One region of the Roseovarius sp. A46 genome, then DNA from elsewhere that is predicted to be linked to it. Evidence: riboswitches for the same ligand, from Rfam matches in the RefSeq annotation. Region 1 holds a riboswitch; each other region holds the start of a gene.
The links. A riboswitch is a leader RNA that binds a small molecule or an ion and turns the genes downstream of it on or off. The one in region 1 is predicted to bind thiamine pyrophosphate.
Positions count from the first base shown of each region.

Region 2: it holds a riboswitch for thiamine pyrophosphate, as region 1 does, so the genes downstream of both, C6W92_RS10485 (ATP-binding cassette domain-containing protein) here and thiC (phosphomethylpyrimidine synthase ThiC) in region 1, are expected to answer to the same signal.
Region 3: it holds a riboswitch for thiamine pyrophosphate, as region 1 does, so the genes downstream of both, thiD (bifunctional hydroxymethylpyrimidine kinase/phosphomethylpyrimidine kinase) here and thiC (phosphomethylpyrimidine synthase ThiC) in region 1, are expected to answer to the same signal.

Region 1 is NZ_PVWS01000025.1:39,789-45,327, forward strand. It holds gene pyk (pyruvate kinase) at 1-747, shown strand, start outside; gene C6W92_RS13130 (hypothetical protein) at 784-1,008, shown strand; gene rpmI (50S ribosomal protein L35) at 1,133-1,333, shown strand; gene rplT (50S ribosomal protein L20) at 1,348-1,713, shown strand; gene thiC (phosphomethylpyrimidine synthase ThiC) at 1,885-3,699, opposite strand; TPP riboswitch at 3,809-3,929, opposite strand; gene C6W92_RS13150 (NAD-dependent epimerase/dehydratase family protein) at 4,065-4,943, shown strand; gene C6W92_RS13155 (TIGR02186 family protein) at 4,964-5,539, opposite strand, start outside.
Region 2 is NZ_PVWS01000017.1:31,049-36,587, forward strand. It holds gene C6W92_RS10470 (c-type cytochrome) at 1-39, shown strand, start outside; gene C6W92_RS10475 (diguanylate cyclase) at 12-1,280, opposite strand; gene C6W92_RS10480 (heme NO-binding domain-containing protein) at 1,277-1,879, opposite strand; TPP riboswitch at 1,978-2,077, shown strand; gene C6W92_RS10485 (ATP-binding cassette domain-containing protein) at 2,116-2,856, shown strand; gene C6W92_RS10490 (ABC transporter permease) at 2,853-3,596, shown strand; gene C6W92_RS10495 (cytochrome c) at 3,869-4,363, shown strand; gene C6W92_RS10500 (trimethylamine methyltransferase family protein) at 4,708-5,539, opposite strand, start outside.
Region 3 is NZ_PVWS01000002.1:8,363-13,901, forward strand. It holds gene C6W92_RS01465 (site-specific DNA-methyltransferase) at 43-1,158, shown strand; gene C6W92_RS01470 (D-2-hydroxyacid dehydrogenase) at 1,243-2,214, opposite strand; gene C6W92_RS01475 (MmgE/PrpD family protein) at 2,211-3,578, opposite strand; TPP riboswitch at 3,708-3,812, shown strand; gene thiD (bifunctional hydroxymethylpyrimidine kinase/phosphomethylpyrimidine kinase) at 3,859-4,653, shown strand; gene C6W92_RS01485 (FAD-dependent oxidoreductase) at 4,650-5,539, shown strand, end outside.

The sequences.
Region 1 (5,539 bases):
TCGGACGGGATCATGGTGGCGCGCGGCGATCTCGGCGTGGAACTGCCGGTGCAGAACGTGCCACCGATCCAGAAACGGCTGGTGCGCAAGTGCCGCGCGGCGGCCAAGCCGGTGATCGTCGCAACGCAGATGCTCGAATCGATGATCGAGAGCCCGATGCCCACCCGCGCCGAGGTCTCGGACGTGGCCACCGCCATCTACGAGGGGGCGGACGCGATCATGCTCTCGGCCGAATCGGCGGCGGGCGATTACCCGGTGGAGGCGGTAACCACGATGGACAACGTGGCGCGCGAGGTGGAAAGCGACCCGACCTATCACGAGGTGATCGAGGCCAGCCGCCGCGTCAACCGCCAGAGCATCGCCGACGCCATCGTCGTGGCAGCGCGCGAGATCGCCGAGACCACCGATATCAAGGCGATCTGCTGTTACACCGAATCGGGAACAACCGCGCTGCTGACGGCGCGCGAGCGTCCGCATGTGCCGATCATCGCGCTCACCAGCCTGCGCACCACCGCCCGACGCCTGGCACTGACCTGGGGGGTGAACTGCGTGATGACCGAACAGCTCACCCGGTTCAAGCTGGCGGTGCTCAACGCCGCGCGCGCGGCGCGTGCGCAGGGCTATGCCGACGAGAGCGACCAGATCGTCGTTACCGCGGGCGTGCCCTTCAACGTGCCCGGCACCACCAACATCCTGCGCATCGCACCCTGCAAGGAAAGTTTGATCTACGCCACCGATCCGGGATAATCACGCTGTTGCAGGTGTCCTGCGGGGGGTGTTTCGATGGATGCGGATCTGGCGATGGCGATCGGGCTGGTGCTCGGCGTCTTTTCCGTGCCCTCGCTGCTCTCGGCGCTGTCGGAGGCGCGCACACCGCGCGTCGGCGCTCTGGTGCTTGTGATCGCGGGCGGGATGATCATCTGGGCGATCTCGCAAAAGCCCGGCGGCTACACGTTCGCAGAGCTGCCCGCCGTCATCCTCAACGTGATGGCCCGCTACCTGCCGTGATCGCCGCGCTGGCCGCTCTTGCACAATGCCCGATGCTGGCGTATACGGCGCGCTCAATCCGCTGGTCCGGCCCGAAGAGGCATGCCGAGACGAGCGGGACGACCGACCTACAAAGGAGCCGGAAATGCCCAAGATGAAGACCAAGTCGAGCTGCAAGAAGCGGTTCAAGGTGTCCGCCACTGGCAAGATCATCACCGCCCAGGCGGGCAAGCGCCACGGGATGATCAAGCGCAGCAACAAATTCATCCGCAACGCGCGTGGCACGACCACGCTGAGCAAGGCCGATGAGCAGATCATCAAGCCTATGATGCCGTATTCGCGTTAAGGAGGATTTGAGAGATGTCACGCACCAAAGGTGGGACCGTTACCCACGCTCGCCACAAGAAAGTCACCACCGCGGCCAAAGGCTATTACGGCCGCCGCAAGAATACCTTCAAGGTGGCCGCCCAGGCTGTCGACAAGGCCAACCAGTACGCCACGCGCGACCGCAAGAACCGCAAGCGCAATTTCCGCGCGCTGTGGATCCAGCGGATCAACGCCGCCGTGCGCGCCCAGGACGAATCGCTGACCTATTCGCGCTTCATCAACGGGCTGAGCCTCGCCGGAGTCGAGGTGGATCGCAAGGTGCTCGCCGATCTCGCCGTGCACGAACCGTCGGCCTTCGCCGCCATCGTCGATCAGGCGAAGAAGGCGCTCGCGGCCTGACGCCGGTCGCACGCGAGGGACAGAACAAGCGCCGCCCGGGGATCATCCCCGGGCGGCGTTTTCCGTTTTAAAGCATGTTGCTCAAAAGTGGGAACCGGTTTTGAGCTCCTTGAACATGCGAAATCAAGAAGTTAGAGCGTGTCGCGTGAATGCGAATGAACGCGACACGCTCTAGCCGTCTTCGCCACTGCCGAGCGGCATGTAGAGATCGCCGCCTTCACGGTACCTCTCGGCCATCGCCGCCATGCCCTCTTTCTGCGCCTCGGCACGGATGTCGTGGCTGATCCGCATCGAACAGAATTTCGGCCCGCACATCGAGCAGAAATGCGCCACCTTGTGCGCCTCCTTGGGCAGGGTCTGGTCGTGGAAATCACGCGCCGTTTCGGGATCGAGCGAGAGGTTGAACTGATCCTCCCAGCGGAATTCGAACCGCGCGCGCGAAAGCGCATCATCGCGCCGTTGCGCACCGGGCAGCCCCTTGGCCAGATCGGCGGCATGGGCCGCGATCTTGTAGGTGATAACCCCGGTTTTCACGTCGTCGCGGTCGGGTAGGCCAAGGTGCTCCTTGGGCGTGACGTAGCACAGCATCGCGCAGCCGAACCAGCCGATCATCGCCGCGCCGATGCCGCTGGTGATATGGTCATAGCCTGGCGCAATGTCGGTGGTGAGCGGCCCGAGGGTGTAGAACGGCGCCTCGTCACAGCACTCCAACTGCTTGTCCATGTTCTCCTTGATCTTGTGCATCGCCACATGGCCCGGCCCCTCGATCATCACCTGGCAATCGCGGCCCCAGGCGATTTTCGTGAGTTCGCCAAGCGTCTCCAACTCGGCAAACTGCGCGGCATCGTTGGCATCGGCGATGGAGCCGGGGCGCAGCCCGTCGCCCAGCGAAAAGCTCACGTCGTACTGGCGGCAGATGTCGCAGATATCCTCGAAATGCTCGTAGAGGAAGCTCTCGCGGTGATGGTGCAGGCACCATTTGGCCATGATCGAGCCGCCGCGCGACACGATCCCCGTCACCCGCTCCACCGTCATCGGCACCATGTGCAGGCGCACGCCCGCGTGGATGGTGAAGTAATCCACGCCCTGTTCGGCCTGCTCGATCAGCGTGTCGCGAAACACCTCCCATGTCAGGTCCTCTGCAATACCGTTCACCTTTTCCAGCGCCTGGTAGATCGGCACCGTGCCGATAGGGACGGGGGAATTGCGGATGATCCATTCGCGGGTGTTGTGGATGTTGCGCCCGGTGGAGAGGTCCATCACCGTATCGGCCCCCCAGCGGATCGCCCAGACCAGTTTCTCCACCTCCTCTTCCATCGACGAGGTGACGGCGGAGGTGCCCATGTTGGCGTTGATCTTGACCAGAAAATTGCGGCCGATGATCATCGGCTCAAGCTCGGGGTGGTTGATATTGGCGGGGATGATGGCGCGGCCCGCCGCGATCTCGGACCGGACAAATTCCGGGGTCACATAGTCAGGAATGTTCGCGCCCCAGTCGTTGCCGTCGCGCGCCGCTACGCTCGCCTCGCGCAACTGGTTCTCGCGGATGGCGACGAACTCCATCTCCGGCGTGATGATCCCCGCCCGCGCATAGGCCAGTTGCGTCGGCGCGGCACCCCCCGTGCCGCGCAGGGGCTCCGCCCGCATCGGGAACTCCGGCACCAGCCGGTCACCGGTGACAAAGCCGTTATCCTCCGGCCTCACGCGGCGGCCCGGATACCCCGCCACGTCCCCGCGCGCCATGATCCACTCGCGGCGCAGGGGCGGCAGCCCCCGACCCACGTCGATCGCAGCCTCCGGGTCGGTATAGGCGCCCGAACTGTCATAGACCGGCAGCGGCCCCTCGCCCGCCGTCGGATGGGTGGAAATCTCGCGCATCGGCACGCGGATTTTCGGGTGTAGTGAGCCTGCAACGTAAATCTTGCGCGACGCGGGCAAGGGGCCGGTGGTCACGTTGGGGGACATATCTTGGTTAGGGATGGTCATGCTTGGTGCTCCTCGTTGCACGGTGCCAAAGAGACCAGATGAGCCGTGGCCGGGGAGCATCGGGGCGCAGGTCGCGATCCCGGTTCGGAACCGGCAGACCACCAGCGGTGCGCGCGGTTCCTCAGCTTCCTACGCCAGTATCAACTGGGTCAGGTTCAAAGGGTCGCATCACCGGTGTCACCACCTGTCAGCCTCTCAGTCCCCAAGGCGGGACTCCCCTGCAAGACCGGACGCTAGCCGATCCCCATACCCGGGGCAAGCATCGCCCGGCACGCGTCTCTTGTCGGTGCGCCACGTTGCTTGCTAGACGGGTGGGGGCGAATGCCCGGGCGGGCCCGGCATCAAAGCGAACGGACGGGCCGGGAATGACCGACAAGGCGGACACATCCATCCTTCTCACCGGGGCTTCGGGCCGCGTCGGGCGGATGCTGTGCGCCTGCTGGCCGGAGGTGGCCCCCGACCTCGCGCTTATCCCGCAATACCGCCGCCCCGGCCCGCCGGGCGCGCTGGCATGGGATCCGCTCGACGGGCCGGGCGCGCTCTTCACCCATATCGCAGAGACGGGCCGCCGCCCCGCCGCAATCGTGGCGCTCGCAGGCATAACGCCGGGGCCGGGGCGGGATCTCGGCCTCAACCGCCACATTGCCGAGGCCACGCTCGACGCGGGCCTGCGCGCGGGCGTGACCCGCGTGCTCCTGGCCTCGTCCTCGGCGGTCTACGGCGCGGGCGGCACTACTCCGTTCACCGAGGACACCCCCTGCGCCCCGGTCAACGCCTACGGTGCCGCCAAGCTGGAGATGGAGGCCGCCTGCGCGCCGTGGCGCGCGCGCGGCCTCGACATCTGCGCCCTGCGCATCGGCAACGTGGCGGGGGCGGATGCGCTCTTGCTCAACGTGGCGCGCACCGGGCCGGGCGGCGCGGTGGTGATCGACCGCTTCGCCGATGGCGGCGGGCCGGTGCGCTCCTATATCGGCCCCGCGACGCTCGCCACCGTCCTCGCCACGCTGTGCCGCCATCCCGGGCCACTGCCCGAGGCGCTCAACATCGCCGCGCCGGACCCGGTGGCGATGACGGCGCTGGCACAGGCCGCGGGGGCGCACATCGAGACCCGCCCCGCGCCCCAGGGCGCGCATCAGCGCATCACCCTCGATTGCCGCCGCCTCGCCGCGCTGCACCGGTTCACCCCCGGCGACAGCACACCGGCAGAGATGGTGCGCCAATGGCGCGCGGCGGGTGTCGCCTGAGCGCCCTTCGCCCGCGTGTCTCAGGTGCGCCGCAGCACCCGGAACGCGGCCGACGCAGCCCAGCCCGCGGCGATGGCGATCGCCAGAGACATCAGCCCATAGGCCAGCGGCTGCTGCCGCGACAGGGTAAAGAGCCAACGCTCCAGCCCCACTTTGCGCACGTCGATCACCGTCTCGAACTGCGACACCACGCGCCCCTCGCGGGTGAGGAAAATCCGGGTCTTGTAGGCTCCCTCGGTGAGGTTGGCGGGCAGGCTGATCGCGGTGCGAAACAGCGTCTGCTCGTCGAGGGCAACGGCGTTCTCCAATAGCTGGTAGGCATCCGTGCGCTCGCGGATGCGGATGAGTGCGTCGGTAAACCTCTCGGCATCCTCGGCCATGCTCGCCGCGCCAACCGAGCGGATCGCGCGCGGGATCGAGACCCGGTGGCGCAGGTCTTCGGTCTCGGTCAGTACCTGATCGAGCGACCCGCTCGTGGCAACCGCGTAAAAGGTGGGCGCGGCGTCGAGATCGACAGCGTCGGTATTGACCCAGATGCCGAAGCGGCGCTCCTTGCGCCGGACCTGCACCGGCTGCGACGGCCCGGCCACGGTGAT
Region 2 (5,539 bases), on a different contig from region 1:
GATGTCTGGGCCTACCTGGAACGCATCGCCGCCCCGTGAGCGCCCGCAGCCTGCCAAGCGCCGTCCACGTCCCCCGGGGCCACGCCGTCGCCACCGGACACCGCGTCCACGGCACCCCCGGCCCGCGGTCCGGTATCGGCGTCCTGGCATATCCCGACCTTCCGATCCGCCCCGGCAGAGCGGGCGGTCCCGGCGCACTGGCCACCGTCCGCATCCCCGGCGTCTTGCAACCCTGGCGGCATCGGCTCGCCGCCCGGCGGCGCCGCGTCCTGCGCGATGTGGAGCCTGTGACAGCCGCGCCCGGCAGCCTTTGCCGCGTATAGTGCGCGGTCGGCGGCATCCATGATTTCACCGGGCGCGCGGCCCGGGCCATCACGGCAGAGCGTCGCGCCGATGCTGGCCGAGATACGACAGGTCAGCGTGCCGTCGCTCACCGGCTCCTCCAGCGCCGCGACGAGCCGCCGGGCGACGGTATCGACCGCGCCGGTGGCGTCGATACCGGGCAGCAACAGCACGAACTCGTCGCCGCCCACGCGCGCGATCACGTCGCGGGCGCGCACCACCGACAGCATTCGCCGCGCCGCCACGCGCAGCACGAGGTCGCCCGCCGCATGGCCGTGGGTATCGTTGACCTGCTTGAAGAAATCGAGATCGAGATGCAGCAGCGCGAACGCCCCGCCCTCCTGGACCGCCTGTGCCAGCAGCGCGTCGAAGGCGCGCCGGTTGCGCAATCCCGTGAGCGTATCGGTCAGCGCCTCTTCCTGCGCGGCGCGCCGTGCCCCTTCGAGGCGGCGGTTGAGCCTGCGCGATTCCTCCATCGCCAGGGTCTTGGCCTCGAGCAGGTAAAGCATCTCGGTCGCCAGATCGGTCACCGCGAAATCTGCGCCGCTGAGGCCGAAATCGCGCACCGCGTCGACCACCGAGATGCCGAAGGCGAGGTTGACCACCATCGCGCCCCCGGCTCCGCCCGCATCCTCGGGCGCCAGCAGGCAAAGCTGCCCCTTGAGCGCATAGCGCGGGCGCGACCGCAGCCGCAGGCGCAGCCGCGCCCCGTCTAGCGCGCGCAGCGCGGCAACGTCCTGCACAGCCCGCGGCCGGGTCAGCTCGAACAATTCGAGAAACCGCCGGCCGATCATCTTCTCGGGCGCCACGATCTTGGCCAGCGTCGGCCCGCCGCCGATGACATGGCCGGTCGGGCCGATGACCACGTGCATGGGACAGAACCGGTCAAGCATCGCCACCTGCGCCAAGGCTTGCATCTGCGCAGCCGCGCCGCTCATGGCGCGGCCCGCCCGCTGGCGAGGTCAAAGTCCCGCCCGTCGGCAAAGGCCGCGTCGAGCAGGTGCACCTCGATGATCTCACGCGTGGCGTCGCAGCCGCGATAATCGAGCAGCACCAGCGCCCCGTAATCGTCGGCCATCGCGCGCAGCATGCCCAGCAGAACCGGCCCAAATCGCAGCCCCGCGCCATCTGCGCGCGCCATCTCCACGAGAAACACCCCCGCGCCCTGCATGTAAAGGCTGATGGCGGGCAGGTCGAGCTCGGACATGGCGAGCCGCGCCCGGTCGGGCAGGTCCTCGAGCGATTCGAGGAACTCGGCGAAGTCCACCCCGCCGAAGCGCAACAGCCGCCGGATCGCCTCGGACCGGGGCTGCGCCACGAGATAGGTGCCGAGATCCTCCAGCAGGTCGGCGGACGACCGTGAAAACCGTGCCGCGACCGCCTCGACCAGGCGCGCCGTCACCCCCGGCTCGCACGGCATCAGCGGCTCGAACGCGGACTCGTCGATCCCGAGGCGCGCCATCACCTCTTCCCACACGGGAACGCCGTAGCTGTCCCTGACGAAACACGCGATCGCGCGGTTGATCAGCCCGTTCATGGCCCTCTCCTTGCCGGTGCGCGCAGTCTGGCAACCAGAGTTTAACATTCCCTGAACGCGCGCCGCTTGTCAGCGCACCGGGGGCCTGCTACCACCGCCGCCATCCGTTGGGGTGCCCTGCAAGGGGCTGAGAGGCTGCGCCAACCCATCGAACCTGACCCGGCTCGCACCGGCGGAGGGAACGGAGACGCGCTCAAGCGGCCTGCCCTGTCCCCCGCCCAACCAAAGGACCGGCCATGCAAGCCGCCACGCCGCCCGCACTCCTCATCGACGGCACCGCCACGATCGGCGGCGCGCCGCTCTTCGGTCCGCTTCGGCTCGAGGCGGCGGCGGGGCGGATCACCTGCCTTCTCGGCCCCTCCGGCATCGGCAAGACCACGCTCCTGCGGCTGGTCGCGGGGACCGACGAGGTGACGCGCTTCGACGGGACCATCACCGCCTCCGACGGCGCGCCGGTCACCGGGCGCGTGGCGCTCATGGCGCAGGGGGCCGATCTCTTGCCCTGGCTCGACGTGACCGGCAATGTCACCCTCGGCGCGCGGCTGCGCGGCACCCGCGCCGATCCCGCCCGCACCCGTGACATCCTCGCCCGCACCGGGCTGTCAGAGCACGCGCACAAACGGCCCCACGCCCTCTCCGGCGGGCAGCGGCAGCGCGTTGCGCTCGCGCGCACGCTGATGGAGGACCGCCCCCTCGTGCTGCTCGACGAGCCGTTTTCGGCGCTCGACGCGGGCACCCGCGCGCAGATGCAGGAGCTGGGCGCACGGCACCTCTCGGGGCGCACGGTGCTGCTCGTCACCCATGACCCGGGCGAGGCCGCCCGCCTCGGCCATGCCATCCACATCCTCGGGGCGGACGGGCTCGAGACTGTCGCGCCCCCCGCGGCGCCCGTGCCCCGGCCCGTGGACGATGCCGGGACGCTCGAAGTGCAGGGCCGCCTGCTCGCCCGGCTGCGCGAGCAGGGTGCGGCGGCATGAGCAGGCTCATCCCCATCGCCGCCTCCACCGCGCTGGCGCTCGCGCTGTGGCAGGCGCTTGTCACGCTCACGGGTCTGCCGCCCTTCATCCTGCCGGGGCCGGGCCGCGTGGCCGAGGCGCTGTGGCACAGCCGCGCGCTGATCGCCGGGCACGCGGGCGTCACCATCGCCGAGGTGCTGATCGGGCTGGCGCTGGGGGCGATATTGGGCGGGCTCTCGGCCATCGGCCTCGCCGCCTCGCCGCTCGCACGCGGGCTGATCCGCCCGATGATGGTGTTCTCCCAGGCGATCCCGGTCTTCGCCCTCGCCCCCATCCTGACGCTGTGGCTGGGCTACGGGCTGTGGTCCAAGATCGCCATGGCGCTGCTGATCATCTACTTCCCGGTCACCTCGTCGTTTTTCGACGCGCTGATGCGCACCCCGCAGCCCTGGCTCGACCTCGGGCGCGTGATGGGGGGCTCGCCCGCGCGGTTGATGTGGCATATCCGCGTGCCCGCCGCGCTGCCGGGCTTTGCCTCCGGCCTGCGCCTCGCCGCCGTCTACGCCCCCATCGGGGCGATCATCGGCGAATGGGTGGGGGCCTCCAAGGGGCTTGGCTACCTCATGCTGCTGGCCAATGGCCGCGCCAAGATCGACCTCATGTTCGCCGCCCTCATCGTGCTGGCGGTGTTCACCCTTCTGCTGCACCGCGCCGTGGACGCGGCGTGCCGGAGGTGGCTGGATGGGACGGCGGCGGGCTGATCCCCGGCCCTGTGCGCATCATGGCGAAGCCATGAGGCCGAGGATGTCGAGGGCCCATTTTGCCGGATGCTTCAACTTGCACCCACGGCAGCAATGCGTAGCAAGCTTAGAAACAATCGAACAAGCTGCTTCAGGCGGGAATTAGTAGATTCTTAAAACCTCAACAAATCAAGGTTGATCGGCCAGCAGATTGACTCTGGTCAAGTGTGATCACGACGGAAGCATGTATCCTGAATGTGCGCGGTTTCTTGCACCCCAAGGATGCTCGGAAAATGAAACACTTCAAAAAAATTGGTCTATCAGTCGGCGCTGTGTTTTGGGCAGTTTGCGTGAACGCCCAGCAGCTTGACCCGCATTTTGTATACGAACAGAACTGCGCAGCTTGTCACGCGCCGCATGCCGGAGAGTTTGTCGCTGAGAAGTTGGCCATAACTAATATCGGCCTTGTTGGAAAAATTTCGGATCGCCTTGTCCGTGATTTTCTGGAGGCAGGTCACGGCAAGCTATCAGACGAAGAAATCGACGTTCTGATTGAGCAGTTCGAGTTTATTCACGATTCTGGCGCCCTGTTCAGAAACAAGTGCGTTATTTGCCATGACAATGCTGCCAAGTTTGCGCGCATCAAGTTGATTTTGCGCGACGATGTACTGACCGGTCGTTACTCGAATAGAGACGTCGCAGAGTTCCTACTGAATCACGGGCGACTTGATGAGTCTGAGGCTCAAAAGATGGTCGAGGTTCTTACGCGCCAGCTTTTGGTAAAGTAATCGAACTAGGAGCTTGCTTACCCATCGGTTCCGACGTTTTTGCGCTTTCTAATGATAGACCGCTACTCACAGCAGGACTTGCCCTCTTGGATCGGTGCGCGCCGAAAAGGTGCATATAGTAAAGCGGCCCAAGTCTCCCGAAAAACCGTCAGGAGCCTCTTGCCGTCAGGGGCACGCCTTCCGGGGCGGTTGCCCCTTTTTCACCGATCCGCACCGCGACAGGCAGACGCCCCGATCTGCTCCCTTCTTCTTGGCCCAAGTACCCGTCCCCCGACCGGCCCCCACGCACCGCCGGAATACCGACGCAATACCGACGTGTTACCGACGCCACTTTCACCCCCTCCTCAGAAATCCGTCGGTGCCCCGCCCTCGGCCTTGCGCCGTTCCACGAAGGCCGCCAGTTCCTCGCGGATACCCTCGTCCATCGGCGGCGCCTCGAAGCCCGCGATGATGTCCTGGAACACCTGGTGCGCGCGCGCGGTCGTCCATACGCCCCCCGCCGCCTCCCACGCCTCGTAATTGCGCCAGTCGCTCAGGAACGGCGCGTAAAAGGCCGTGGTATAGCGGTCCTGCGTGTGCTGGATGCCAAAGAAGTGGCCCTGTCCGCCGACCTCGCGGATCGCGTCGATGGCGATCTCGTCCGGCCCCGTGGCGGTTAGCATCGGGTCCATATACCGCTGGATATGCTGCAAAATCTCGCAATCCATGACGAATTTCTCAGGGGACGCGATCAACCCCCCCTCCAGCCATCCAGCCGCGTGATAGACCATGTTGGCCCCCGCCTGCACCGCCGACCACAGGCTGTTGGAGGTCTCCCATATCGCCTGCCCGTCGGGCACGTTGGCCGCGCAAACGCCCGAGGCCCGCATCGGCAGCTTGTAGAACCGCGCCAGTTGCCCGGTCATCTGCGTCGCACGCATGTATTCCGGCGTCCCGAACGCGGGCGCGCCGGATTTCATGTCCACGTTGGAGGTAAACGTGCCAATCGCACAGGGCGCGCCGGGCCGGATCACCTGCGCCAGAACCACCGCGCACAGCGCCTCCGCCAGCGATTGCGCCACCGCTCCCGCCATCGTCACCGGCGCCATCGCCCCGGCCAGGGTAAAGGGCGTCACCACCAGCCCCTGCCCGCGCCGCGCCAGCCGCATCCAGCCGTCGAGCATCGGGTAGTCGTGC
Region 3 (5,539 bases), on a different contig from region 1:
CAATGAGCAGAGCGCCAAAGGCGCCGGGAACAGAGGCAGAAAATGACAACCAAGACCAAGACCGGGCGCCCCGCCGCGCTCCCTCTCAACACGATTCTTGCCGGGGATTGTATCGAGGTGATGAATGGCCTGCCCGAGGCCAGCATCGACCTGATCTTTGCCGACCCGCCCTATAACCTGCAACTGCGCGGTGATCTCCACCGTCCCGACAACAGCCAGGTCGATGCGGTGGACGACGCGTGGGACAGCTTTGCCAGCTTCGCCGCCTATGACCGTTTCACGCAGCAATGGCTGGCGGCGGCACGGCGCATCCTCAAGCCCAACGGCGCGATCTGGGTGATCGGCTCGTATCACAACATCTTTCGCGTCGGCGCCGCGTTGCAGGATGCGGGCTTCTGGATCCTCAACGACGTGGTGTGGCGCAAGTCCAACCCGATGCCGAATTTCCGCGGCAAGCGGCTGACCAATGCGCACGAAACGATGATCTGGGCCAGCCGCGAGGAGGGCGCGAAATACACCTTCAATTACGAGGCGCTGAAATCGCTCAATGACGGCATCCAGATGCGCTCTGACTGGGTATTGCCCCTCTGCACCGGGCATGAGCGGCTCAAGGACGAGAACGGCGACAAGGCGCACCCCACGCAAAAGCCCGAGAGCCTGCTGCACCGCGTGCTCGTCGGCACCACCAGCCCCGGCGACGTGGTGCTCGACCCTTTCTTCGGCACCGGCACGACCGGGGCGGTGGCCCGGATGCTGGGCCGCGATTACATCGGGATCGAGCGCGAAGAGAGCTATCGCCGCGTGGCCGAGAAACGGCTCGCCAGTATCAGGAAGTACGACCGTGACGCGCTCCAGGTTTCCACGTCCAAGCGCGCCGAGCCGCGTGTGCCCTTTGGCCAGCTTGTCGAGAGGGGGATGCTGCGCCCCGGCGAGGTCCTGACCTCGATGAACGGCAAATCCGCCGCCAAGGTGCGCGCCGACGGCACGCTGGTGGCCGACGGGATCAACGGCTCGATCCACAAGGTGGGCGCGCATCTCGAGGGCGCGCCGTCCTGCAACGGCTGGACCTATTGGTGCTTTCGCCGCGAGGGCAAGACCGTGCCCATCGACGTGCTGCGCCAGCAGATCCGCGCCGAGATGGCCGACCGCCCGAACTGACACCCATACCGCCGGTGCCCGGGGCCTGACTTGGCCGGGCGCCCTTGCCTTGCCCCGCCCCTCGTGGCGGGGCGTTTTTCGGTCTCAATAGCCGCGTTCCGGATCGACAACGTTGAAAAGCGGCTCGCCCCGCCGCCAGTGCCCGAGATTGTCAAGAAACAGCTCGAAGGACCGCATCGCCCAGCCCTCCCAGACCGCCGAGCAATGCGGCGACAGGATCACCCTGTCCAGACCCCAGAGCGGGTGATCGCCGGGCAGCGGCTCGGTCTCGAACACGTCGAGCGCGGCGCCGCGCAAATGCCCCGTGCGCATGGTGTTCACGAGCGCCGCCCCGTCGAGCACGCCGCCGCGCGACACGTCGACGAGGATCGCATCCGGCTTCATCGCCACCAGCGACCGCGCGTTCACAAGGCCCCGCGTCCCGGACACAAGCGGCACCGACAGCACCACGATATCCGCCTTGCCCCACAGATCGGGCAACGCATCGGCGGGATGTACCTCGTCCACGTTCTCCGTCGGTTTCGGTCGGGCACGGGTGCCGATCACGTTGAGGCCGAACGCCTTGGCCCGCGCCGCCACCGCCTGACCGGTATGGCCCAGCCCCACGATCAGGAGGGTCTTGCCCTGAAGCGGCGTCATCAGCCGCGTGCTGTCCCAGTGCCGCGCTGTGCGGTCGGTGGCCATCCCGTCGATGTCGAGCGTGAAATGCAGCACCGACCCGAATACGTATTCGGCGATCATCGGCGCGGCGACCCCGGCGGCGTTGCTGACCGTCACGGCCTGCGCGTCCCACGGCGTCAGATGATCCACCCCGGCTCCGCCCACGGCGATCCAGCGCGGGCCGTGCGCGCCGAGCAACGCCTCGCGCGGATAGTCCGTGCGCCCGTGAAATGCGACGGAATAGACGATATCGGGCCGAAAATCGTCCAGTACCACATCAAGACCGTCATAGCCGTCATGCCCGCGCGCCTCGATCCCCGGCGCAGCCTCGGCCAGCCGTTCAAGCATCGGGGCGGGATCGCTGGTGTGGACGAGGATACGGGGGGCGTTGGTCATGGCCTGTCCGGTTCGGGGTATACGAGCCCGGCAAGCTGCGAGAATTTGGTACCATGGTCAAGCAGCCGCTCGTGCATTTCCCATAGAGCGCCGATCCGCGCCTCCGAGAGCGCACCCCCCGCCATCACCGACAGCTTGGCGCGGATATCGGCCTTGGGCATCGGTGCCTCCGGCCCGCCGCGCGCGTTGCAATCGCCCGAACGGACTACGCGTCCGTCGCGCAGCCGCACGGTCACGTCAGACCAGCGTCCCTCGGGAAAGCGCGCGGAATGGCGCGGCTCCTCGCGCACGGTGATGCCGGCGTGCATTTCCGCCACGCGCGGATCGCGTAACGCGTCCCCGGTTATCTCCGCCGGGCCGAGGCGGCCATGTACGACGTAGGCCGCCAGCGCGAATCCCAGCGAATACTGTGCCTCGCTCGTTGTCTCGGGCATCCCGGGAAAGAGGGCCGCGGATTGCGCGAAGGTGGCGACCTCCAGTGCCTCGATCTCCTCGGGTCTGACGCCCTCTTCCTCGACCAGCACCCGCAGGCATTCCAGCGCGCCATGCGCCCAGCGGCAGATCGGGTAGGGCTTGATATAATTGCGCATCACCGTCCAGTCCCGGCCCAGATCGGCCCAGACAGGCGCCACATTCGCCCCCTCCACGGTGATCGCCGGCACGCCGGTAAAGCCACGTTCAGCCTGTAACAGGGACGAAACGCCGACAAGGGCCCCCATGCCAGAGCCATCATGCAGCATCGTCGGGTTGGCGATCTCGCGCATCATCTGGCTACGCGGCCCGTGATACTCGGCGATGCCGAGCGCGTGGCGCAGCACATCCGCCGTATCCCCCCGCAGATGCGCCCCCAGCGCCGCCACGCCCAGCGCGTTCCACGCGCCGGAGGTGTGATAATCGCTCACCGTGGCATGCAGTGCGACGGCGGCGCGCGCGGCTACCTCGTAGCCCATCGCCAGCGCGGTGAGTGCCTGCCTGCCCGTCAAACCGGGGCGTTGCTCCGCAAAGGCGAAAAGCGCGGGCACCAGCGCGCAGCCGATATGCCCCTTGGTGGCGTTCAGCCCGTCATGCGCATCCAGATTGTCGATCTGTGTGGCCAGCGCCCAGGCTGCCCCCGGTATGGCACAGCGCCGCCCGTCAAAGAGCAGCGTCGCGCGGTGATCCTCGCGCACTGCCCCGTGGAAATCGCAGGCGAAGTCCCGTGCGATCCGCCCCACATCGAGCGATGCCGCCCCTGCCGCAACGCCCAGCGTGTCAACAAGCAGCACCGCCGTTCGTGCCAGCACCTCCTCGGGGACGGGCAACGCCACATTGAGCGCGAAGCGCGCGATGGGCGTGAATTGGTCGATATTGGCGGCATAGGACATGGGCGCATCTCCGAGGGATTGGCCATGCCCCATCCTGACCCCGGGAGCCGGCGGCGTGCGGCCGGTTTGCGACATATCCTGTCCCGCTTTCCCCCCTTGCGAGCGTCCGGTACCACTGTTACCTCTTGGGTAGCTCCGTTGGGGTGCCCGGGATGCACGGGCTGAGAGGCGATGCGCCAACCCATCGAACCTGATCCGGATGATACCGGCGTAGGGAACGGATATCAGCAAGCCCGAGCGCGCCCTGCATCCGTTCCCCGAAAACTTGAGGGAGACGCGCATGGCGGCGACCGCATTGACAATCGCAGGCTCCGACAGCGGTGGCGGCGCGGGGATTCAGGCCGATCTCAAGACATTCTCGGCGCTGGGCGTGTATGGCGCGAGCGTGATCACCGCCGTGACCGCGCAGAACACCTGTGCCGTGACCGATGTGCACCCGGTGCCGAACGCAACCGTGGCGGCGCAGATTGCGGCCGTTCTGGGCGATATCAGGATCGATTGCATCAAGATCGGGATGCTGGGCGATGTCGGGCTGATCGAGACGGTCACCGAGGCGCTAGCGGGCTATGACGGCCCGATCGTGCTCGACCCGGTGATGGTCGCCAAGTCCGGGGCGCGGCTCTTGCCCGAGGCGGCGCGCACAGCGCTGATCGCGCATCTGCTGCCGCGCGCTGACTTGCTGACACCCAACCTGCCCGAGGCGGCGGCGCTGTTGGGCTGTGCCGAGGCCATGAGCGATGCAGACATGCAGGCGCAGGGCACACGGTTATGCGGGATGGGCGCGGGTGCGGTGCTGATGAAGGGCGGTCATGGGCAGGGAGAGACCTGCACCGATTGGCTGATCGCCGATGAGGTGACGCGCCTCGACGCCCCCCGCATCGCTACGCGCAACACCCACGGCACCGGGTGCACCCTCTCTTCGGCCATCGCAGCGGGGCTGGCGCAGGGGCTGACCCTGCGCGAGGCGGTCGCGCGGGCGCATGGCTGGCTGCATCGGGCGATTCTTGCCGCCGACGCGCTGGAAGTCGGGCAAGGCCACGGCCCGGTACATCATTTTCACGAGGTCTGGACATGACCGACGCAATCACCATTCGCGGCGCGGGCATCGTGGGGCTCTGTGTGGCCACTGAACTCATGGCGCGGGGCGTCCACGTTACCCTTCGCGATCCCGCACCGGAACCCGGCGCGCATGGCTGCTCGTGGTGGGCGGGTGGCATGCTTGCGCCCTTCTGCGAGGGGATGACGGCAGAGGAGCCGGTGGTCCGCCTTGGCCAACAGGCCGCCGACTGGTGGGAAGCGCAGGGTGTCGAGGTAATTCGGCGCGGCTCACTCGTTGTCACGCTGCAACGCGACCGGCGCGAGCTGGATCAGTTCGCGCGGCGCACCGCCGGGCATCGGCTGGTGACCGGCGAGGATTTAGCCGCGTTAGAGCCGCATCTGGCCGACCGCCACGACCGCGCGCTCTATTTTCACGATGAGGCGCATATCGATCCGCGGGCCGCGCTCATGCACCTGCGCAAACGGCTACAAGAGGCGGGCGCGCGCTTTGAGCAAGACGCCGCCGCCCCCGATGGCCCGGTGATCGACTGTCGTGGCCTCGCGGCGCAGGACAGCCTGTCTGATCTGCGCGGCGTCAAAGGAGAGATGGTGGTGCTGCGCTCGGCGGATGTGACCCTGAATCGGCCCATCCGCCTTTTGCATCCGCGCTTTCCGCTCTACATCGTGCCGCGCGGCGATGGCGTGTTCATGCTGGGCGCGACGCAGATCGAGAGCGAGGAGCGCTGGCGCGCCTCGGCGCGCTCGGTGATGGAATTGCTCTCGGCCGCCTACGCCCTGCACCCCGCCTTCGGCGAGGCCGAGGTGATGGAGATCGGGGCCGACGCGCGCCCCGCTTTTCCCGACAACCTGCCGCGCATCACGCGCCAGGGGGACGCGATCCATGTCAACGGCCTTTTCCGTCA